Regions from separate parts of the Paenibacillus lutimineralis genome, predicted to be linked through region 2. Evidence: predicted binding sites of a transcription regulator. Region 2 holds the regulator's gene; each other region holds the start of a gene.
What was found. Region 2 encodes Rex, which represses fermentation and respiration genes when NADH is low (regulators of the CRP and FNR family bind a similar motif). Its sites were predicted from a motif close to TTGTGAAATATTTCACAA; they were not measured.

Region 1 (7,462 bases), 3.0 Mb from region 2:
GTTGGGTCGGACATTATCAAATACCGCAAATGGTAGAGGAGTTCTCCAGATCGATTAAGGCAGAGCTGGATTATACGGGCGAGGGCCGAAATATGGAGAGGGTCAGTAAACAGTTTACAGGCAGCAAGAAAATATTCATTCCGAAAGTGTACTGGGAATGCACAACCTCTAAAGTACTTACGATGGATTTTGTAGAGGGTATTCATTTGAATAAAGCTTCGGAGATTAAGGCGAGCGGGATCGATGTGAAGGAACTCGCTGCTACCTTGGTCGATGCCATGCTCCATCAAATCTTCATTAGTGGATATTTCCATGCAGATCCACATCCTGGTAATGTGCTGGTTCTTCATGATGGCCGGCTTGTGTTTATTGATTTTGGGATGGTGGGCCGGATTAGCTCCGAGATGAAGGAACAGCTGTCGTCGCTAATTATTGCCTTAATGCGCCGTAATACCGAGGGCATGACAAGGGCCATCCTACGAATGGGCCTGCTGGACGAAGTAGAGGATATGAACGGATTACGCCTCGATCTGGAGCGACTACGGGAGACCTATTATGATATTCCATTCTCCCAGATCAGTATCGGCACTGCGATCAATGATCTGTTCGCTGCAGCGCAGCGGCATGGTGTGGTGCTCCCAGCGGATCTGCTGCTGCTCGGTAAGTCCTTATTGACAGTGGAGGGTGTCTTACAGAGTCTGGATCCAGATATCAGCATTCTTGATCTTGCCGAGCCGTTCGGCAAGAAGCTGCTGCGCGAGAAGCTGGACGCACGCAGGCTAGGGAAGAAGCTGCTGGGCGAAGCTGTTGAATTCGGTGAATCGTTGGCCGATTTGCCACGGCAAATGCAGCGCTTATCCTCAATCATTGGTAAGGGCAAGATTAAGACGGAGATGGACATCCCAGGGATGGAAGAGCTCATGCGCAAGTTTAATCAGATTGGAAACCGCCTTTCCTTCAGTATTGTACTGCTGTCATTCAGCATTATTATGGTCGGCGTTATTATCGGTACTTCCATGACAAATAGTCCGATTCTGCTCTGGAACATACCGGTTATCGATATAGGCTTCGTCATTGCCACATTGATGGTGATATGGCTGTTATATTCTATTTTTAAATCAGGCAGATTTTAGATACTTCTTGAATGTCTATGAGACAGGAAATTTATGATCAACTCTGGTACAATAGTAAGGCCGCGATTTAGAATCGTTCGAATGAAGGTTCGTTGATAATAATCGTAAGACTTTGCAAATAGGTATCAGGGGGACTTAGTGGATGAATACAAAGGTGAAGACGCTGACTATGGTGTCCGCATTACTGCTTGCGATGGCACTTGTGACGGCTTGTAATGACACGAATAAGACAGCTTCCGGCAGCAATCAGCCGGCTGTGAATAACGCTGGTACGAATAATCAGGGGACTGCAGCTCCTGGAGATAGTGAAGCTGACAACAGTAAGAACAATGAAGATCAGGGTAATACGTCGACGGACAATTCAGGGGCGGATAATACAGGCTCTTCGCAAGAGGGAACTGGACCCGATATGGCGGCATCTTCTGATGTGAATAGTGTTGCAGTATTAGTCAATAAGGAGTTTGCACTACCGGATGATTATAATCCGTCAGATCTCGTATATCCGAATGTTCGCTTTACGTTTAAAGAGAAAATAGAGAAACGAATGATGCGCAGCGAAGCCGCTAAGGCGCTGGAGAATCTGTTCGACGGTGCGGAGAAGGATGGAATTTACTTGGCGGGGGTATCGGCCTATCGTTCCCATAAGACGCAGACTGCGTTGTTCAATCGCTATGTTGAGCGGGATGGAGAAGAGAAAGCTAAGACCTACAGCGCTGTGCCTGGGCATAGTGAGCATGAGACAGGACTTGCCATCGATGTGTCCGGTAGCGATGGGAAGTGTGCTGCAGAAGATTGCTTCGGGGACACGAAAGAAGCGGATTGGCTGGCCAAGCATGCTTCGGAATATGGCTTCATTATTCGTTATCCTGAAGGCAAAGATAGTATTACTGGCTACAAATATGAACCTTGGCATATCCGTTATGTTGGCGCTGATATCGCATCCGAGATTGCTGATCGGGGAATTACCCTGGAAGAATATTATGGATCGATTCCCGTAACAGCGAATCCTTAATGGGGTATTCTATATGATAGCGTGCGTGTAAATATGAAGAGGTTAGAATAAAGGTTGGAATATGACCGAATGAGGAAGGGCGCCAAGATGGTGCCCTTTTTTTTCTTTGTTTTGTAGCCCAGATTGACTCCGATCCGCCATTAAAATTGCCAGAAGCCTTAGGTTATAAGGCTGGAACGGTTGTTCTCCTGTGCACGTACACAGGTCTGACAAACATAAATATGTATTGACAAATGATAATGATTATCAGTATCTTTAAGATATTATGGAGCTGTTTTATGGTTGTACAGAGAAAGGGAGTGCGTCAACGTGTCATTGAAGACCTCTCATTTGGATATCGCCTATGAGGATCGCTTGATCGTTCAAGATTTAAATATTTCAATCCCCGCAGGGGAGATTACGGCATTGGTCGGAGCTAACGGCTCAGGGAAATCGACGATATTGAAGACGATGGCCCGTATTCTGCAGCCTAAGTCTGGGACGGTCCTGCTCGACGGGAAATCGATTCACAAGCAATCGACCCGGGAAGTTGCCAAGCAGTTGGCGATTCTTCCGCAGAATCCTACCGCTCCAGAGGGACTTACTGTCCGGGAGCTGGTCTCCTATGGACGCTTCCCCCATCAGAAAGGATTCGGTGGCCTGAAAGCGGAGGACCGCCGCGTTATCGACTGGGCGCTGGAAGCGACGAAGATGAGCGAATTCAGCGAACGTGGGTTGGATCAGTTATCTGGCGGACAACGGCAGCGTGCCTGGATTGCCATGGCGTTGGCACAAGAGACGGATATTCTGTTCCTGGATGAGCCAACGACCTTTCTTGATATGGCCCATCAGCTTGAAGTGATGCAGCTGCTGGAGCAATTGAACCATGATTTGGGGCGGACGATCATTATGGTCGTTCATGATCTGAATCATGCTGCTCGATATTCGCAATATATGGTTGCTATCAAACAAGGGCAAGCCATCTCCTCAGGTACCCCTGAAGAAGTCGTGACGACAGGAGTGCTGCGTGAAGTATTCGGTATAGAAGCAGATATCGTTACAGATCCACGCAGCGGTGTGCCATTATGTCTTCCATATGAGCTGTATCGTGCTGCTGAAGGAAAGGTGCTTCGTGGTAGAAAAGTTGAAATCGCCAATCAGTTGGCCAAATAAGAATGCGAGACATCCAATATGAGTGGCTCTCACAATATTTATCGGTAGTAAGGGATCCCAGACCAGATGCGATTTATAGCGTAGATGCGCAGTTATTGACCGATCAGGAGCAGATCAAGCTGCTCCTGTTAGAATATAAGCACCAGATCCAAGGCAGCAAGATCGATGTCGCTGGGACTTACTTTGCGTCGAGCTGGCGGACAGTCTGTGCAGCGATGATCTATATGACGGCAATGACGGACGTGAGATTGGATCTGTCACCCACTAATTTGAGGATTCAGATCGATTGCGGGAACGGATATCCACAACTTTTATTTGTGCTCAAATCAGCGGCAGAGTTGGCTTGGCCTACAGGCGAGCGTACCGAGTGGCAGCGGAATTCAATGGAGCAATTCTATCGCTCTTTGCAGCCAATTATGTCAGCAATCTCTGCGGTTACTGACCTCCCTCTATCCCAGCTCTGGGGGCAAATTCCGCTAGGGGCCGAATATTACGTGAATCTATTGAGCGGTTTATTTGATGAAGAGCAGCATCGGGAGCACTTGCTAGAAGCCTATGGAGCTCTTACGAAGCATATCAACTGCAGCTGCTTCGGCTTGAAGCGCAATCCTTTTGATGTGAAGGAGATCTGGTTGGATGATCCGTATCAGCCCGGGGAGCAGACGCGTATGAAGCCGACCTGCTGTCTGGCTTATCTGACCGGGGATGGATATTGTTATACCTGTCCGAAGCTAAGCAAGCAGGATCGACAGAAGAGATATCAGGAGATTCAATCGGCATACAGCCAGTAAAATAAGGAATAAGATCTCATTTTCCACTTACAAGCGGAGGATGGGGTCTTTTTTGTAAGGCAAAAAAGTCCCATCATATAGTTTGTGACAAAAATCACATAACCAAAGGATGACCCACGATACAATGAAAGTCGAAATGAAAATCACGCTGTAAGCTAGTCTTGGCGAGACTTGGTTGGCTTAATGATATTAAGCTAAGTTTTTATATAAAAACAAAAAATATTTCAAGGGAGAGAAATTCCATGGCGTATTACAAACCGGATCAGATTGCTCAAGCAACGGTGGAAACCGGAGTGAAGAAGGCACATAATCCACTCTTGACCGTGTTTATTCTCGGTTTCTTGGGCGGGGCGTTTATTGCTCTTGGATTCCTGCTCGATATTCGCGTGATTGCTGGCGCGCCTAAAGAGTGGGGAAGCATTGCAACTTTCATTGGTGCTGCGGTGTTCCCGGTTGGCCTTATTCTAGTGCTGCTGGCGGGGGGCGAACTGTTGACCGGGAATATGATGGCTGTGTCCCTGGCACGGTTCAAGAAGAGAATCACGACGGGCGAAATGTTCAAGAATTTGATCCTGATTACGATCTCCAATTTTGTTGGGGCCTTGTTTGTTGCTTATTTCTTCGGACATGTTGTTGGTCTAACTTCAAGCGGAGTTTACCTCGACAAGCTGGTTGATATGGCAGGACATAAGCTGGACGATAACTTCCTTCAGGCGTTTGTGTCCGGTATTGGCTGTAACTGGCTGGTAGCTCTTGCGGTATGGCTGGCCTATGGCGCAGACAACTTCAGCGGTAAAATACTCGGGATCTGGTTCCCGACCATGGCCTTTGTGGCGATCGGATTCCAGCACGTTGTGGCCAATATGTTTCTGATTCCGGCGGCAATATTTGAAGGTTACTTCTCCTGGGGAGAATACTTCATGAACTTTATTCCTGTTTGGCTCGGTAACTTGACGGGTGGCGCATTGTTCGTTGCCGGAGCCTATTGGGCTGTATACTTGAAAGATGCCAAGGAGGAAACTGCAGTCGATTCGGTGACTGCCAAGGCCGACGCGAAGGCTTAACTCCCATCCATTGAGTTCTATAATATAGATCATCGCAAGTGACTCGTGTATGTCAGGTTCCTTATCAGGAAGGACCTCATGCTCGGGTCATTTGTATTTTTCTAGGTACATGTTTTGAAGGAACTATACATCATGTAATCGGCGAACTGGGGCGTTATCCTATCTATAGACATTCATGCCTGTTATCAAATACAATTACCTAATTAGGAGGGATGAGAGATGGTTCAAGAGGAGAATGGAGTATTTCCTGCAGTATGTCCGTTGGATTGCCCAGACACCTGCGGTTTGCTGCTGCACAAAGAGAATGGACGAATCGTCAAGGTGGCCGGCAACCCGGACCATCCAATCACCCAGGGTGCGATTTGTAATAAAGTAAGAAATATGACAGAACGGATCTATCATCCGGAGCGTGTGCTATATCCTCTCCGCCGTGTAGGGGCCAAAGGGGAAGGCAAGTTTGAACGGATTACCTGGGATGAGGCTATCGCAGAGATTACAGAGCGGTATCAAGGATTGATTAAGGAATATGGTTCAGAGTCGATCCTGCCTTACAGCTTCTATGGAAATATGGGGATGCTCAGCGTGGACGGAATGGACCGCCGGTTCTTCCATCGGCTCGGCTCCTCTCAGCTTCAGCAGGGAATATGCAATTCCGCCGGTAACACTGGCTGGAAATATACGATGGGCTTCGGCGGCGGGACTAGCCCCGAAGAGACGGTACAGGCGAAGCTGATCATCGTGTGGGGCGGTAATCTCGTCAGCACGAATATGCATCAGATCGCTCTGATCGAGAAGGCACGGAAGCAGGGGTCCAAGTTGGTTGTGATCGATGTCCATCGCAATCGGACCGGGCAGCGTGCCGACTGGTTCATTCCTGTCTATCCGGGAACAGACAGCGCACTAGCCCTAGGATTGATGCATGTACTGTTCGAACAGCAGCTTGTGAATGAAGAGTTCTTACAGCAGTATACGATCGGTCATGAACAGCTTCGGGAGCATGTTCGTCAGTATACGCCGGAGCGTGTATCGGTCATTACAGGCGTTCCTACGGAGGATATTGTCAAGCTTGCCTTGATGTATGGACAGACATCTCCAGCCTATATTCATATCGGAAATGGACTTCAACATCATGATAACGGGGGCATGACCGTACGGACGATTACCTGCCTGCCAGCCCTCATAGGACAATGGCTTGTGCCTGGAGGCGGAGCTTATAAATCGAACGGTGCCTATGGGAAAGTGAACGACGATGCCTTGGAGTGTCCGGATCTGCGCCCTAACCCTGATGCGCGAACCGTGAGCATGAATCAAATCGGAGAAGCACTGCTAACCTTGACGCCAAAGATTCGGGCTTTGTTCGTCTATTGCTCTAATCCGGCAGTTGTAGCACCGGATACGGTGAAGGTGGAGCAAGGACTGTCCCGCGAGGATCTGTTCACGGTGGTGCACGACCTGTTCTTGACTGATACGGCGAGGTATGCCGATATCGTGCTGCCGGCGACATCTTCATTTGAGAATACGGATTTATACAATTCATATTGGCATCACTATGTTCAGCTTCAGGAGCCGGTCATTCCTGCCCAGGGAGAGAGCAAGAGCAATGTGGAGACGTTCAAGCTGCTTGCTGAGGCGATGGGATTCGAGGAGGATGCCTTCAAGGACCGTGAGGAAGATATGATTCGTCAGGCTCTCAATTTTACAGCGAACCCTTATCTTGAAGGGATCACGCTGGAAGGTCTTAAACAGCAGCGATTTATGAAACTCAATATGGAACCGAAGCGGCAATTTCTGCAGCGGCTGACGACGCCATCAGGCAAGATCGAGCTATACTCAGCGAGGATGGAGGAAGCAGGGCTTCCACCTCTGCCTACCTACACTCCACTGCAGGAGGGATATGATGGTGAGCGGAGGCCAGGGACTGGCGATGTGTATCCGCTGATGTTTATTTCTCCCCCTAACCATAATTTCTTGAACTCTTCCTTCGGTAATGCAGGCAAGCATATTGAGTTGGAGAAGCAGCCGCTGCTGCAGATCCATCCACAGGATGCGGAGCTACGGGGCATTGCTGATGGTGATGAGGTCATCGTATGGAATGATCGTGGACGCTATCAGGTGAAAGCTTCGGTAACGGATAAGATGCTGCCGGGAACCGTAGTTAGCCAGGGCCTGTGGTGGGATCAGGATGGCAAGTCGCGTAGGGCGAATGCCCTGACCTCCGATCGGTTGGCTGATATGGGCGGTGGAGCGGTGTTCTTCTCTACGGTCGTGGAGGTACAGCGACAGCCTTAGTTGCGGGATTAAATGATAGAA
Region 2 (7,462 bases):
CTGCGTCTACGATCTTGTGCTGCACCTACGGCAATTCCGCCGCGCATCTTGGCCAGAATGAACAAACCGCCAACGATCAAGCCGATGAATACCAAAGGCAATATATTAACGCCGATAAATGCTAGAAAAATAAGCAGTACGGGTACTACGCCAATGATCATTTCCGTTATTCTCTTACGCATTAGGCCATGCCCCCATTCGCTCTGGAACGCGAGGCAGAATTATAAATTTACTAGCCTTGCCGTCTGTAAGTGTTATATACACATTCTTATCATCCATTTCAGCCTTCGCTGTAATAGACTTATTCTGCTGCTGTAGTTGATCAAGCGCTGTATTAATATCGGTATATTGCTTGTTCTCCATCGCTTGGGCAATCGGGAACAGAACCTTGTTCCATGCTCTGTTCAGATCACGATTCGATTGATCCTTAATCTCAAATGACAACTGACGCTGACCCACCCACTTCTTGCCATCCTCTTGAATATACTTGACCAGTTCTCCTAGGTCGGTGCCGGGCTTAAGATCCAGCTTCAAGGCTACTTGCTGCCGGTTTATATCGGATTCGACGCTGTTCACGCCGTCAAATTGCTTCACTGTCTTCTCGAACGGGCTCTCTACCACCCAATGCTGATAAGAATACCAGCCGCCAAATAATAGCAGTGCGGAAACCGCAACACTAGCCGCGATCGTTCCAATTCGCAGTTTCACGAGATGTCCCCCTTCAGTATGATATATAAATTGTATATACTTTAATCTATCAAAACAACTGGATTTAGTATATCACACCTTATACCCAAGAAGAAAGTGAAGTGTGAACATCCTTTTAAATCTAAGATATTAAATGTTTCCATCCCTGGCTATTCTCTCTTATATACATAAAAAAACAAGCCCTGTTCAAAAGAAATCAAAGCGCATCGATCGCATAGTAATGCTACGATTTCACTTTTCTTTTGGAACAAGACTTGTTATCTGTCTTCAGTTCTAACGATTTGGCAATGTGAACATTTCTGATAACGACTCACCATTGCTGAAACTATAGAAACGGTAATAATAATGTGAATTATCTTTATAGAACAATTGCCATACATATTGATTGTTATATATACCCGGAGTCAATCTAACAATATTGATTCCAGGCAACTGATCTTGTATAATCCTACGAATCTCCGGCTCGGATACCCCTTCGGATAAGGGTTTCTCTACTGCTGCTTTCCCTTCGGGCAGCCAGACCATGACCTCTACGCCGTCCGCATTTTTACCTTGAACGACCCAGCACACCTCATCCCAGACCGACTTCCACACCTTTTCCGATTCAACAAGCCCGGTCTCTTGTCTGGCCAGTGCTACCGCCGCATTCTCTCCCTGCCAAATATCCTCTTGAATATATAAATAGAAGCGGTAAAGGCCAAAGAAGATGATCAGCAGGATCACAATGGAGAGCAGAATCCATTTGGTTCTATTCTTCAACCTTCTCTTCCTTCCCAGTTAGAGTTCTAATTCCCACCTTACCGACCGAGAAGTCCTTCAAAGGCCGTTTGCGCCTCATAACGAATGCGCTCCTCATCCAGCGTCAAACATTCACCGTGACGGATAATCTGCTTGCCATCGACCCATACATGCTCTACGTCCTTGGGACCTGCTGAATAGACGATATGAGAGATATAATCAGTCCGCGGCAAGAAGTGAGCTTGGTCTGTATTTACGGCGATCATGTCGGCCTTCATTCCAGCTGCCAACTTGCCCGTATTGTTCAAGTAGAGCGATTTCGCTCCATACTCTGTTCCCATACGAAGAGCTTCAAGAGCAGGTACGGCCGTCGGATCGCCGGACACCCCTTTATGGATTAAAGCGGCCAGCCTGATCTCCTCGAACATGTCGAGATTGTTGTTGCTCGCTGGGCCATCTGTACCTAGCGACACCGTAACGCCTGCTTTCAGAAGCTCCGGTACCCGCGCTACCCCGCTAGCCAGCTTAAGGTTGCTGCCCGGGTTATGAGAGATTGCCACCTTGTGGGCGGCAAGAATCTCAATCTCTTCATCGGTCAGATGCACCGCATGAGCTACCAGAGATGGACGGGAGAAGAAGCCCAGGTTAAGCAGATGTTGAACAGGACGTACGCCATACTGGTCAACATTTTGTTGGACCTCCGCTCGTGTCTCGGACATATGTGTGTGTAATGGCAAATTAAGATCATGCGCTGCCTGCACAAACCTCTCAATATAATCCGGCGGGCATGTGTACGGAGCATGCGGCGACATCATTGTTGTAATCCGTCCTTCGGCCTTCCCGTGCCAATCACGAGCAATGCGAATCGCTTCGGCCAGCTTCTGATCCTGCAGTTCAGGCGGACAGAGACCGATAACACCGCGTGTTAGAACACCGCGGATGCCCGATTCCTCAACAACCTTACCCACTTGATCCATATGATCGTACATATCTAGGAAGGTCGTAGTTCCACCTTTGACCATTTCCAGCACAGATAAAGAAGCACCCCAATATACATCCTCAGGAGTGAATTTCGCCTCCATCGGCCACATCTTCTGCTCTAGCCATTCCTGAAGGACCATATCGTCTCCGTAACCACGCAGCAATGACATCGCCGTATGCCCGTGTGAATTGACGAGGCCCGGCATGAAGAGCAGGCCTTTGCCATCATAAGTCTCCGCACCTTCTACGCCCTCAGGCCGCTCCTCGCCGATATAAGAAATCGTATTTCCTTCGATCAGCATATAGCCATGGACGATCGGACTTTTCTCGTCCAGCACTGCAAATGTACCATTCTTAATCAACCATTTACGACTCATTTTCCGGTAATTCCTTTCCACTCTGCAAATAATAAGCAAGACTAATAAGGTCTGTTGTGAAATCTGCCGCATGGATACGCACGTCAGAAGGAACCTTGATGATTGTGGGCGCAAAGTTGAGAATTGCCCCTATACCTGCGGCAACAAGCTGGTCGGCAACGCGCTGCGCCTCCACATCAGGTACCGTAATAATTCCGATCTGAATATGCTTGTCTCTTACCGTCTGCTCCAGCTCCTCGATCGGCTGAATCGTAATGTCTTTGACCTTCTTGCCGATCTTGTCCGGGTTGGCGTCAAAGACTGCGATAATCCGCATATTATCCTTCACGTACGTATTGTAATTGGACAAGGCTTGTCCCAGATTACCAGCTCCGACGAGAGCCACGTTAATCTGCTGGTCCAAATTCAGAATTTGCCGTATTTTCTCGATCAAGTATGAGACGTCATACCCGATCCCCTTCCGACCAAAGTCGCCGAAATAAGCGAGATCTTTGCGGATTTGGGCTGGATTTAGATCCAGCTTCTGTCCGAGCTCCTGGGAAGAAACCGTCAAGACCTCGCGATGGCTTAATTCATTAAGAAACCGCAAGTATACAGGCAATCTGCGTACAACCGCATCTGAAATTTTTTCTGATTTCATATATTTTCCCCCTACAGGTGCATTTCGAAGAAATTACGACTCTTCGTCATCGTTTAACCATTCTGAGATCCGTGGAACCATTTGCGATAATGTCATATGCTCCATCTTCGGTCCCGGTAAAGAATACAAAAAGTATTTGCCATAATAAGATTCCAAGATGCGAGTATCATATACAACGACAATTCCTCGATCCGCAGAAGATCGGACTAGACGCCCGAACCCTTGCTTGAAGCGAATAACCGCCTGAGGCACCGACAGCTTCATGAAGGGGTTCTTCTTCTCCCTCTGAAGCCGCTCACTCTTAGCCTCAACCAGCGGGTGATTCGGCGGCTGGAACGGCAGGCGGACAATCGCCAGGCTCGTCAATGCTTCGCCAGGAATATCTACGCCTTCCCAGAAGCTGCTCGTCCCGAGCAGCACCGATGCTTGCTGCCCTTGAAAACGACGGGTCAACTTCGTTCTGCTGCCACTATCCATACCCTGTCCAATGACGGTGATTCCTTCATCGGACAGCCGCTCTTTTAATGGGTCATATACTTGTCGCAGCATCCGATAGGATGTGAAAAGAACAAGCATCCGCCCCTTGGTAGCAATTGCTGTATCCGCCAAAGAACGCACCAGAGTCTGAATAAAATAATCATCGCCTACGCTGCCCTTAACACTCGGGAAATCCCGCGGTATGAGCACTAATGCTTGCTCCCTATAATTGAATGGAGAAGGCAGCATCGCCGTCATCAAACGGTCTGTATTAGCCGCTTCCTGAAGACCGAGCTGTTCAATGACATATTGAAACGATTTATCAACGGTCAATGTCGCCGAAGTCATAACTACACTCTTCTTCTTATCGAAGAAATATGCCTTTAATTGAGCGCTGACATCAATCGGTACGGCAAAAATCTGCAATGAACGATTGCGGTAGTTCCCATTAGCTTCAAGCCAATATACCGTATTCTCATCCTCCAGTTTCATGAAGAAACGGAGCGTCTCACGTTCATTAGCCAAATCCTTGAACAGTCCGCTGATATCCGTAATCAAGCTCTCAGCACCGTAGTCATCCTGTTCCTCTCGGATTTCAGCTACCATTCGCTCGCCTTTGCGGAGGATATCCCCCAAGGTAATATATATCGAGTTTTCCAATGTAGTTAGAGCATCCCAGGACTTGGGCTTCTTATCGGGCAGAAGCCGCGTTACGAACTGCCCCGGATCTCCAGGGGCCGCATCGGAACGCTCAGGTATTAAAGCGAACAACAATTCGCTTAGTTTATCCCAATTCTCCTTCACCTCGATCAATGACGGATACATCTCGTCAATGACCGTCATCCATTTCATCGCCGCTTCTGCTCCCGCTTGCTGGAGCATGAAGTGCAAGGATGGAAGCTGTCCCGTCTTGCTGTCCTTGAACAATCGGGTCAGAGTATGGATAACTGTAAAATATTTAAGCTGCAAGCCAAGATGCTTGCCGGCAACATCCTCAAGATGATGGGCCTCATCGATGACCAAGCGATCATAGCTTGGCAGAAGCTGATGTCCTGCTTGAATATCGGTGAACAGCTTGGAGTGATTCGTTATGACGACATCGGCTACACCCGCTTCATGCTTGGCACGGTGATAGAAGCATTTGCGGAACCAAGGGCAGGAACGTCCAAGACAAGAATCGGATTCACTAGCCACTGTTTCCCAGAAATCGCTGCCGCGATTTCCGAGATTTAGCTCCTCATCATCCCCGGTTTCCGTCTGAGCGAGCCACACGATCATTTGTGCGGCCGTCATCACCTCTTCTTTTGGGGTTGTGAAATCTCTTCTATTTATTTTATGTTCAAATTTGCGCAAACACAAATAATGCTGCCTTCCCTTGAAGATAGCGGCCTGGAACGGAAATGGTACGACCTCCGTTAATAATGGAAGATCCCGCTCCCTGAGCTGCTCTTGCAAGTTAATCGTATGAGTGCTGATTATGACCTTCTCATCCTGCTTCACACTATGGTAAATCGCAGGCAGGAGGTATCCAAGTGACTTCCCGGTACCCGTACCAGCTTCAATCAAAAGATGCTTATCTTCGGCAAAGGCCTGGTTCACCTGGTCCAACATCATGGTCTGGGCTTCACGTTCTTCGTATTCAGGCAGCTTCAGCTTCAGCTGTTCTCGGACCTGCTCCATGAACTGTTCAAAGGACACGTCCTTGAGTGGATTCACAAGCATATGATCCCGGGCTGGCTCAATATCCATCCAGTCATCGACCTGGAGGGCGAACTGCCGATAATACGTGAACCCATCCGGATTAACGCCTAGCTCCTTCTGCTGCTTCTCCTGAAGCATCGCATCAAAGAACCAGGCCAGATCACTGTCCTCATTGTTGAACAGATCAGACAGCCGCTGCAGTGTAAGCAGAGGCAACTGCTCGATTTCTTCCAGACACTTGAGGAAGATTAGAGCCGTAGCAAGCGCATCGCTATCTGCCTGATGGGGCCGATCATGCTGCACATTGAACTCCTGCGATACCAAACCTAGCTGATAGGTGGATAGCGAAGGAAAGAATATTTTCAGAAAGTCCATCGTATCGAGAATGCGTCCGGAAAAAGGCAAATATCCCGTCTTATCGAGAGCGCTCTGTAAATAATTGAAGTCAAAAGCTACATTATGTCCAACCAGAACTGCATCATCGAGTAATGGAACCATCTCCATCATAACCTCGTCCAATCCAGGCGCCTCTTTGACATCCTCTTCAGTAATTCCGGTCAAGCCTGTAATAAATGGAGGTATTGGGATTCCCGGATTTACATAAGAGCGATAAACTTGTGAAATTGTCAAATCATGGTCTATAATGGCAAGCCCAGCCTGAATAATCTCATCAGAGGACTGATTGCCTGTAGTTTCAAAATCAAGTACCGCGTATTTCATTTTCTCGTTCCAAAGTCCCTTCCATCCAGTCTCATAAACAGCATAACAGAATATAGCCATTTTGAAAATTAACTAACATTTTATACAAAAGATAAGAAAACTCCGGACGAAGCAAATTTTATATTCAAAAACAAAGCGATGCCTCGTCATATGTCGAGTGCATCGCTGGTAGATAAAACGCTGATAAGCTCGGCTCGATTCATTCTGTACGTTACATTAAGGGAGACAGTTCATCTCCAAATTTCAGCTTTCCCGTACTGCTGTCACAGGCCTGCAGGTTCATCAGGGGTTCAGGCAGCGTCGGATCGCTTTGATGAGCTAAGGCGAAGTATTCTTTCGCCTTCAGACGCTTACCCCTCTGAGCCTCGATACAGCCTAGCGCATTATAAATAATGGAACGAAGCCGATTGTTGGTCGCCTTCTCCAGCACGGCGATGAAGTGTGAAGAAGCTTCGGATAATTGCTGCAAATGCAGATGACACATCGCTAAATAAGTTCGGCCAACAAGACCATCCGGATAATCATGCACAACGTTCTGAAATTGTTCGAGCGCTTTTGAGAACATCAGGAGCTTATAGTAGCCTTCCCCTTTCTCATAAGCATCGCATTTCATCTCAGGAAGAACAATGTTAGCATCCTCAGTTTCATTCCAGTTTTGCCTGACAGTTCCCATCTTCTCTTCAAAGTTCAGCCATTCTTCAATAATTTCGTCACTCATGTGCTTAAGGAGGTTCCACTTATGCGTGAGTTCCTGCTTCTGTGTTCCTTGGGCATTCGGATAAAATTTTGATATCTCATCCAACATTTCATTCATTTCCGCAAACATATGTTGAAACATCATCCGCATCCCACCCCTTAAAAAATGAAATCAGTGCGAGCCTTAAGTTCATTTTTTGTTCCGGGAGGACTTTTCATTCCCGCAGGCATTAATTGCATACCCATACTAAGGAATCAAGCTAATCGCCCTAATTAACGAATGGTCGAATGCAGCTCCTTAGATGCCTTCTCGACGGGTTTATTATCTTCTCCGACAAATACGACCGTCGGCTTGTAGTTCTTGATCTCTTCATTCGACATCTGAGCGTAAGAAATAATAATAACGGTATCCCCTGGCTGTACC
Region 3 (7,462 bases), 2.9 Mb from region 2:
TTCAACCTGCCTCTCTCTTCCGATCAATGTCGCCAGTTTAGCTAATCCCAATTGGCATTCGCTAGTTGAACGGTAATCTGTCGGATAAATATGTCCATGAATATCGCTGGATACTAGAATCTCACATGTTGCTTCTTGTTCCATCCTCTAACACTCCCTTTTAGTGTTTTTCTTGATTCTATCAAGCGAAATGCAGATTTATATTAAATTCGGTTAAATGCATGTTCAAAAAGTCCGATTTTCAGCACCGAAGCTTATGCTTCCGATGTGCGTTTTTTCAAAACGCTTCAGTTGGATGAAGCTAGGGACTGAGGAGCGGAGCTACACGTTTTCGTAGAAAACGACTTCGAAAGCATATGCTTGTAGTGGGTACGTGAGCACCGGAAGGCCCGGCTGAATTCAAGATTCGATGCCGATTTGGCCTCTTGAATTACTTCGTGATCAAAAGTGGACTTTATGAACTTCCTCTAATTTACAAATTTTTATCATTCCACTGACGATCCGTTAATAAATGAGCATTATATTTAAGCCAGCACCAAAAAAATAGATTCTATGGAGGTCATCTCGCTTGAAAAAATTAGCTATGCTTGCTCTTCCTTTATTCTTATCCATTGCCGTCCTTGGGGGATGCGGACAGAACTCCGCCTCCGTTAACAATACTGATGGCAAAGCTGCAGCAAACTCCGGTCAGACCAAACAGACCAATCAGACCGAAGAGAAGAAAGATACAGGTTATGTTCCAACTACACTGACTGTTCAATTCGTACCTTCGCAAAATGCTGACACATTGGAAGCAAAGGCTAAGCCGCTTGAGAAGCTGCTCTCCGACAAGATCGGCATTCCTGTCAAAGTCAGCGTATCCACTGACTACAATACAATCATCGAAGCTATGGCTTCTAAGAAAGTTGATGTAGGCTTCCTGCCTCCAACCGCTTATGTATTGGCCAAAGAGAAAGGCGCAGCAGAGGTTATTCTGCAAGCTCAACGTTTCGGTGTGCAAGATGATACAGGTGCTCCAACGACGGATCTGGTTGATTTCTACAAATCGATGCTCATCGTGAAGAAAGATTCCAGCATTCAATCTGTTGCCGATCTGAAGGGCAAGAAGATTGCTTATCAAAATGTAACTTCCTCCGCTGGATTCGTATGGCCTGCCGCTAAATTGATGGACGCAGGACTTGACCCACTGAAGGACGTAGAAGCCATTACCGTTAAAGGTCATGACCAAGGCGTACTTGCTGTACTGAACGGCGATGTGGATGCAGCCGCAATCTTCCAAGATGCGCGTAACACAGTGAAAAAAGACTATCCTTCCGTATTTGAAGATACACGTGTCCTTGCTTTTACAGAGCCTATCCCTAACGATACGATCAGTGTTCGCTCGGATATGAGTCAAGAATGGATTGAGAAGCTGCAAAATGCCTTTATTGAACTTGGCAAAGATGAAGAAGGTCATAAAATTATTTCCGAAATTTACACCCATGAAGGGTATGTAAAATCCGATGACAGTCGTTTCGATATCGTCCGCGAATATGGGGAAAAGGTAAAAACAGAATAGTCCCTGGTCTCTAGCATTCATATAATCACCCTCTCGCAACACCGCCAGCCGGAGTGCTTCCGCACTGCAGCTGGCCTCTTCTATTTCACGATTATTTATTGAAAAAGGGGAATCGCCAAGTGATTGAATTACGCAATGTAACCAAGACATACCCCAATGGCACCAAGGGTCTAAATCAGATCAACCTGACGGTTGAAAAAGGGGAATTCATCGCCATTGTTGGCTTATCCGGCGCGGGTAAATCCACACTGCTGCGCTCTATTAACCGACTTCATGATATTACAGATGGCGAGATTCTCATTGATGGGAAATCGATCACCACAGCAAAAGGCAAAGAACTGCGGATGATTCGCCGCGATATTGGTATGATATTCCAGGGTTTCAACCTGGTGAAGCGTACGACTGTGCTGCGCAATGTATTAGCCGGACGGGTAGGGCACCATTCGGTTCCACGCACCTTGCTGGGCCTATTCCCAAAGGAAGATATTGATCTTGCCTTTGAAGCGCTCGACCGCGTCAACATCGTTCAGAAAGCTTATGCACGCGCCGATGAATTATCTGGCGGACAGCAGCAGCGTGTCGCAATTGCCCGCGTTCTTGCCCAGAAGGCCAAAATCATTCTCGCCGATGAACCGGTCGCTTCACTGGACCCCCTTACGACGAGGCAAGTCATGGACGATCTGAAGCGGATCAATATGGAGCTCGACATCACAACGATCGTCAATCTACATTCCATTGATCTGGCTAGGCAGTATGCGACTCGCATTATCGGGCTGCAAGCAGGCGAAGTCGTCTTTGACGGTCCAGTATCAGAAGCGACAGATGAGCGCTTCGCCGAGATTTACGGACGTCCGTTCCATGAGGAGAATCATTTATTGGAGGAAGCCGTCGTATGAAGGCGCAAGTAGAATCTTCACAGCAGACGCTCCGGCCCAAGGCGCCGGGTAAGATTAAACATTACTTCACAGTAGCGATTGTTATTCTATTATTATGGGGCAGCGCGGTCCAGACTGAGGCCACCTTCGGAGAGCTGATTCAGGGTCTCCCGAATATGCTCGATCTTTTGAAAGAAATGCTTCCACCCAAATGGGGCTATCTAAGTAAAATATGGTCCGCTATGCTGGAGACGATCCGCATGGCGCTTCTTGGCACTACGTTCGGCGCGATCATGGCTGTGCCTATTGCGCTGCTGAGCGCCTCCAATATCGCTAGGCATAAATGGATCTACTATCCCGTTCGCTTCATCCTGAACTTGATTCGTACCATTCCCGATCTGCTGCTCGCAGCTCTCTTTGTAGCCATATTCGGACTAGGCGCTCTGCCAGGTATACTCGCACTCGCGTTCTTCTCGCTAGGAGTTATCGCCAAGCTGACTTACGAAGCCCTGGAGACGATCGATCCCGGGCCGCTAGAAGCAATGACGGCCGCAGGAGCACATCCGCTGCAAATCATCAAATTTGGTGTCGTTCCGCAGATCAAACCTCACTTCATCTCGTTCCTGCTCTACACCTTCGAGATTAATGTCCGTGCTGCGGCCGTGCTCGGCTTGGTCGGCGCCGGGGGTATCGGCCATTATTATGAAGTTACTTTAGGATTCCTGGAGTACGACAAGACCTGCATGATCATTATTGTCACTCTGGCCGTTGTACTGGCCATCGATTATATCAGCTCTAAGCTGCGGGAGAAATTGTTATGACAAAATCATGGAATGATATCATACCTAAGCCTAAGAAGAACCGTTATCGCCTACTCATCTATATCGCACTCATTCTTGTCTATATATGGGCTTTTGCCGGCATACCCTATTCCGGTATTAAAGAAACAGCCGGACAAGTGAGTAAGTCGATCCTGGCCGGACTGTTCTCTCCGGATTGGGGTTACGTATACCTGCCGGATGGAGAGGATTTACTGAGGGGACTATTGGATACGCTAGCTATCTCTGTTCTTGGTACCTTCATATCGACGATCATCTGTATTCCGTTCGCCTTCTGGTCGGCGGTTAATATGAGCCGTGGCAAGGTAATATCCGGCTCCGGTAAGATATTCCTTAGCCTGATCCGTACTTTCCCGGAAGTGGTTATGGCGATCCTATTCATCAAAGCGGTAGGCCCCGGATCATTCGCCGGAGTTCTGGCGTTAGGCCTGCATTCCGTAGGGATGCTCGGTAAATTGTTCGCCGATGAAGTTGAGAATATCGACAACGGCCCGCTGGAGGCGCTTATGGCAGTGGGAGCAAGCCGTTTGCAAATTCTATGGTTTGCAGTCATCCCGCAGGTTCTGCCTGGCTTCTTGTCATATACACTCTACCGCTTCGAGCTTAATCTCCGTTCCGCGACGATTCTTGGCATTATAGGCGCTGGCGGTATCGGCACGCCTCTGATCTTCGCCCTGAGCACGCGGAACTGGGATCGCGTAGGCATTATCCTGCTCGGTATCATTATCATGATCACAACCATAGACCTGATCTCTGGAACACTCCGCAAGAAGCTGGTCTAATAGAGGTTGTTCAAAAAATCCGCTTTTGATCACGAAGTAAATCATGAAGCTATTCGACATCGAATCTTGAATTCAGCCGGGCCCTCCGGTGCTCGCGTACCAACTACGTACGTTGCGCTCCTCGCGCCCTAGCTTCATCCCACCTTCTCGGTGCTGAAAACCAGCCTTTTTGAACACGCACTAATGATTTTGTTAAGAATCAATGGAAGATAATATCGTTATCAGCCTTACTCTTTAATACAAGGGTAAGGCTATTAGCTATTTATAATATTTGTAAAAAATCCATAGAAAAAGTGACGCCAATCACTCTTTACTATTTGATTACTAGGTAACATAATTTAAAACATGTGATTTCATTCACAAGGATATTGGAGGAGTAAGGATGAGAAGTCATTTGGTGATGATCGGCAATGGTATGGCAGGTGCACGCTGCATTGAGGAAATCATAAAGAGAAATCCTGATTTGTATGACATCACAATGATTGGGGATGAACCTTACCCGAACTACAATAGGATCATGCTCTCCAACGTGCTGCAAGGCAAGACAACCTTTAATGAAATAAACATTAATGACTGGGATTGGTACGAAGCAAATCAAATTCGTCTGGTCTCTAACGAGCATGTTACGCAAATTCGCCTTGAAGAACAACAAGTTATTACGGATAAAGGAACGATTGTTTCGTACGATAAGCTCATTATCGCCACCGGTTCAAGCGCCTTTATTCTGCCTGTTCCAGGGCATGACTTGGAAGGCGTTGTCGGCTTCCGAACGATAGATGATACGCAGGCGATGATGGATGCTGCGGGACAGTATAAAAAAGCCGTCGTCATTGGCGGAGGCCTGCTTGGATTAGAAGCTGCTCGTGGATTGCTGGATCGAGGCATGGAGGTTCATGTGGTTCATCTATTGGCTGATCTGATGGAAGTGCAGCTTGATCATGCGGCGGCAGCCTTATTGAAGCGCGATCTTGAGAAGCAAGGCATGAAGTTCCTGATGGAGAAAAAGACGACAGAGATTTATGGTGATGAGCGTGTACAAGGCATACGATTCGAGGACGGGACGAGTGTCGAATGCGACCTTGTCGTAATGGCTGTAGGGATACGTCCGAATGTGGCGATTGCAAGGGATACGGGTCTGGAAGTAAAACGTGCTATTTGCGTTAATGATGTTCTACAGACTTCAGATCCAGCTATTTATGCGGTAGGAGAATGCGCTGAGCATCGGGGGATTGCCTACGGTTTAGTTGCCCCTTTGTATGAGCAAGCTATTGTGCTGGCTGACTATTTGACCGGTAATCCTACAACAGGCTATCAGGGAAGTATCTTATCAACACAGCTTAAGGTTGCAGGCTGCGACCTGTTCTCTGGAGGCGAGATCCACCCATGTGAGAATACGAAGGCGATCGTCGTGCAAGACGAATGCTCAGGTACGTATAAAAAAGTGCTCGTTCGCGACAACAAGGTCGTCGGCGTAGTGCTCTACGGTGATGCTTCAGATGGAACCCGATTGTTCAGCATGCTGAAGAAGCAATCCGATATCTCGGAGTTTACAAATGCTTCAGTGCTTCATAAGGCAGGTGAAGAGAGCGGTCTGGATGTTGCCTCCATGAGTGCCGACGAGACGGTATGCGGTTGTAATGGGGTAACCAAAGGGACGATCGTAGGAGCGATCCTCGAGCATGGGCTAACGACCTTTAACGAAGTGAAGACGATCACCAAGGCAGGTGGATCTTGTGGCAAATGCCGCGGCATGGTTGAAGCGATCCTTGCCCATACGTTAGGGGATAAGTTTGACGCCTCTGCTGAAGTCAGCGGAATGTGTGGGTGCACTTCGTTGTCTAGAGATGAAGTCGTTGCTGCTATAAAAGAAAAGGGCCTGCAAACTCCTAAAGAGGTTCGCAATGTGCTTGGCTTCAAGAATGAAGAGGGCTGCTCCAAATGCCGTCCTGCATTGAACTATTACCTGCGTATGATTCGTCCTGACGAATATGAGGATGACAAGGCCTCGCGCTTCGTTAATGAACGGATGGAAGGCAATATTCAGAAGGACGGTACCTTTTCAATCATTCCTCGGATGTACGGCGGGACAACCTCGCCAGACGACCTGATTCGGATCGGAGAAGTCGCCAAGAAATACAATGTCCCTCTCGTCAAAATCACGGGGGCTAGCCGGGTTGGGCTCTATGGAGTGAAGAAAGAGGATGTGCCGAAAATATGGGCTGATCTCGAGATGCGTTCAGGCTATGCTTACTCCAAATCACTTCGCAATGTGAAGTCTTGTGTTGGCTCTAGGTTCTGCCGCTTCGGTACCCAGGATTCGCTCGGACTTGGCATTCGCCTGGAGCAAGAAATTGAAATGGTAGACACGCCTCACAAAATGAAAATTGGCGTATCCGGCTGTCCACGCAATTGCGCAGAGGCGCTGACGAAGGACTTTGGCATTGTCTGTGTCGAGAATGGCTACCAGCTTTATATCGGAGGCAATGGCGGAACGGAAGTGCGCCAATGCGACAGCCTTACGACGGTAACGACAGAGGATGAAGTGCTCCTAATGGCGAAGGCCTACGTGCAAATGTATCGCGAGACAGGGATTTATGGGGAGCGTACAGCACCATGGGTAGAGCGTATCGGTGTGGATACCGTTCGCAGGGCGCTTGCCGATCAAGAACAGGTCGCCTCGCTTGCGGCAAGATTCGAACATGCACGGGATACGTATGCTGAGGCCTGGGGCGAAGCTTTGATAGACGATCAGCGTAAGCAACTCTATACAGTTGAGAAGCGATAAGGGAGGAGATCACAGTGAGCATGACGACAGATAAGGTGAAAGTAATGAAGCTTGAGGATTTACCCGTACAGATCGGTAAGGAGGTGCAGTTGAACGGTCAGTCTATCGCGGTCTTTCGTTTGTCAAATGGAGATGTTCGTGCCGTAAGCAATCGCTGTCCCCATAAGAACGGGCCACTCGCTGAAGGAATTGTCTCAGGGGAATTTGTCTTCTGTCCGCTTCACGATTGGAAAATTTCCCTTGTGACTGGAGAAGTACAAAAACCAGATGACGGCTGTATACAAACCTACGAGACTGAGATCATCGATGGATTTGTTTATATAGGAGGGGTATAAGTCAGGTGAATGATATCATTCAGCAGATCAACCAGGCCGGGCTTGGCAAAGTCAACCTGCTTAAACAGAGTAAAGGTAAATATTTGGTCTCTTCCATGCTTGCTGGATTGTTCGTTGGTCTTGGCATTATCCTTATTTTTACGATAGGCGGTCTTTTAACCCCTGCTCAAGTTCCAAGTACGAAGATCATTATGGGCGTCTCTTTTGGAATCGCCTTAAGCCTTGTCATCATGGCCGGAAGTGAACTATTTACAGGGAACAACTTTGTGATGACGGTAAGTACACTTG

Region 1: the regulator Rex is predicted to act here: its motif matches at 4,171-4,188, upstream of EI981_RS26785 (formate/nitrite transporter family protein).
Region 3: the regulator Rex is predicted to act here: its motif matches at 4,400-4,417, upstream of nirB (nitrite reductase large subunit NirB).

Annotation. Positions count from the first base shown of each region.
Region 1 is NZ_CP034346.1:6,006,387-6,013,848, reverse strand. Features, by position in the region: gene EI981_RS26805 (AarF/UbiB family protein) at 1-1,133, shown strand, start outside; gene EI981_RS26800 (M15 family metallopeptidase) at 1,276-2,145, shown strand; gene EI981_RS26795 (ABC transporter ATP-binding protein) at 2,455-3,297, shown strand; gene EI981_RS26790 (hypothetical protein) at 3,300-4,088, shown strand; gene EI981_RS26785 (formate/nitrite transporter family protein) at 4,331-5,152, shown strand; gene EI981_RS26780 (molybdopterin-containing oxidoreductase family protein) at 5,372-7,441, shown strand.
Region 2 is NZ_CP034346.1:2,492,344-2,499,805, reverse strand. Features, by position in the region: gene EI981_RS10575 (AAA family ATPase) at 1-182, opposite strand, end outside; gene EI981_RS10570 (hypothetical protein) at 175-708, opposite strand; gene EI981_RS10565 (cell wall elongation regulator TseB-like domain-containing protein) at 982-1,467, opposite strand; gene EI981_RS10560 (amidohydrolase) at 1,506-2,804, opposite strand; gene EI981_RS10555 (redox-sensing transcriptional repressor Rex) at 2,794-3,444, opposite strand; gene dinG (ATP-dependent DNA helicase DinG) at 3,478-6,342, opposite strand; gene EI981_RS10545 (tetratricopeptide repeat protein) at 6,554-7,183, opposite strand; gene panD (aspartate 1-decarboxylase) at 7,312-7,462, opposite strand, start outside.
Region 3 is NZ_CP034346.1:6,129,443-6,136,904, forward strand. Features, by position in the region: gene EI981_RS27295 (bifunctional metallophosphatase/5'-nucleotidase) at 1-144, opposite strand, end outside; gene EI981_RS27300 (phosphate/phosphite/phosphonate ABC transporter substrate-binding protein) at 584-1,558, shown strand; gene phnC (phosphonate ABC transporter ATP-binding protein) at 1,678-2,454, shown strand; gene phnE (phosphonate ABC transporter, permease protein PhnE) at 2,451-3,254, shown strand; gene phnE (phosphonate ABC transporter, permease protein PhnE) at 3,251-4,054, shown strand; gene nirB (nitrite reductase large subunit NirB) at 4,437-6,839, shown strand; gene nirD (nitrite reductase small subunit NirD) at 6,854-7,174, shown strand; gene EI981_RS27330 (formate/nitrite transporter family protein) at 7,180-7,462, shown strand, end outside.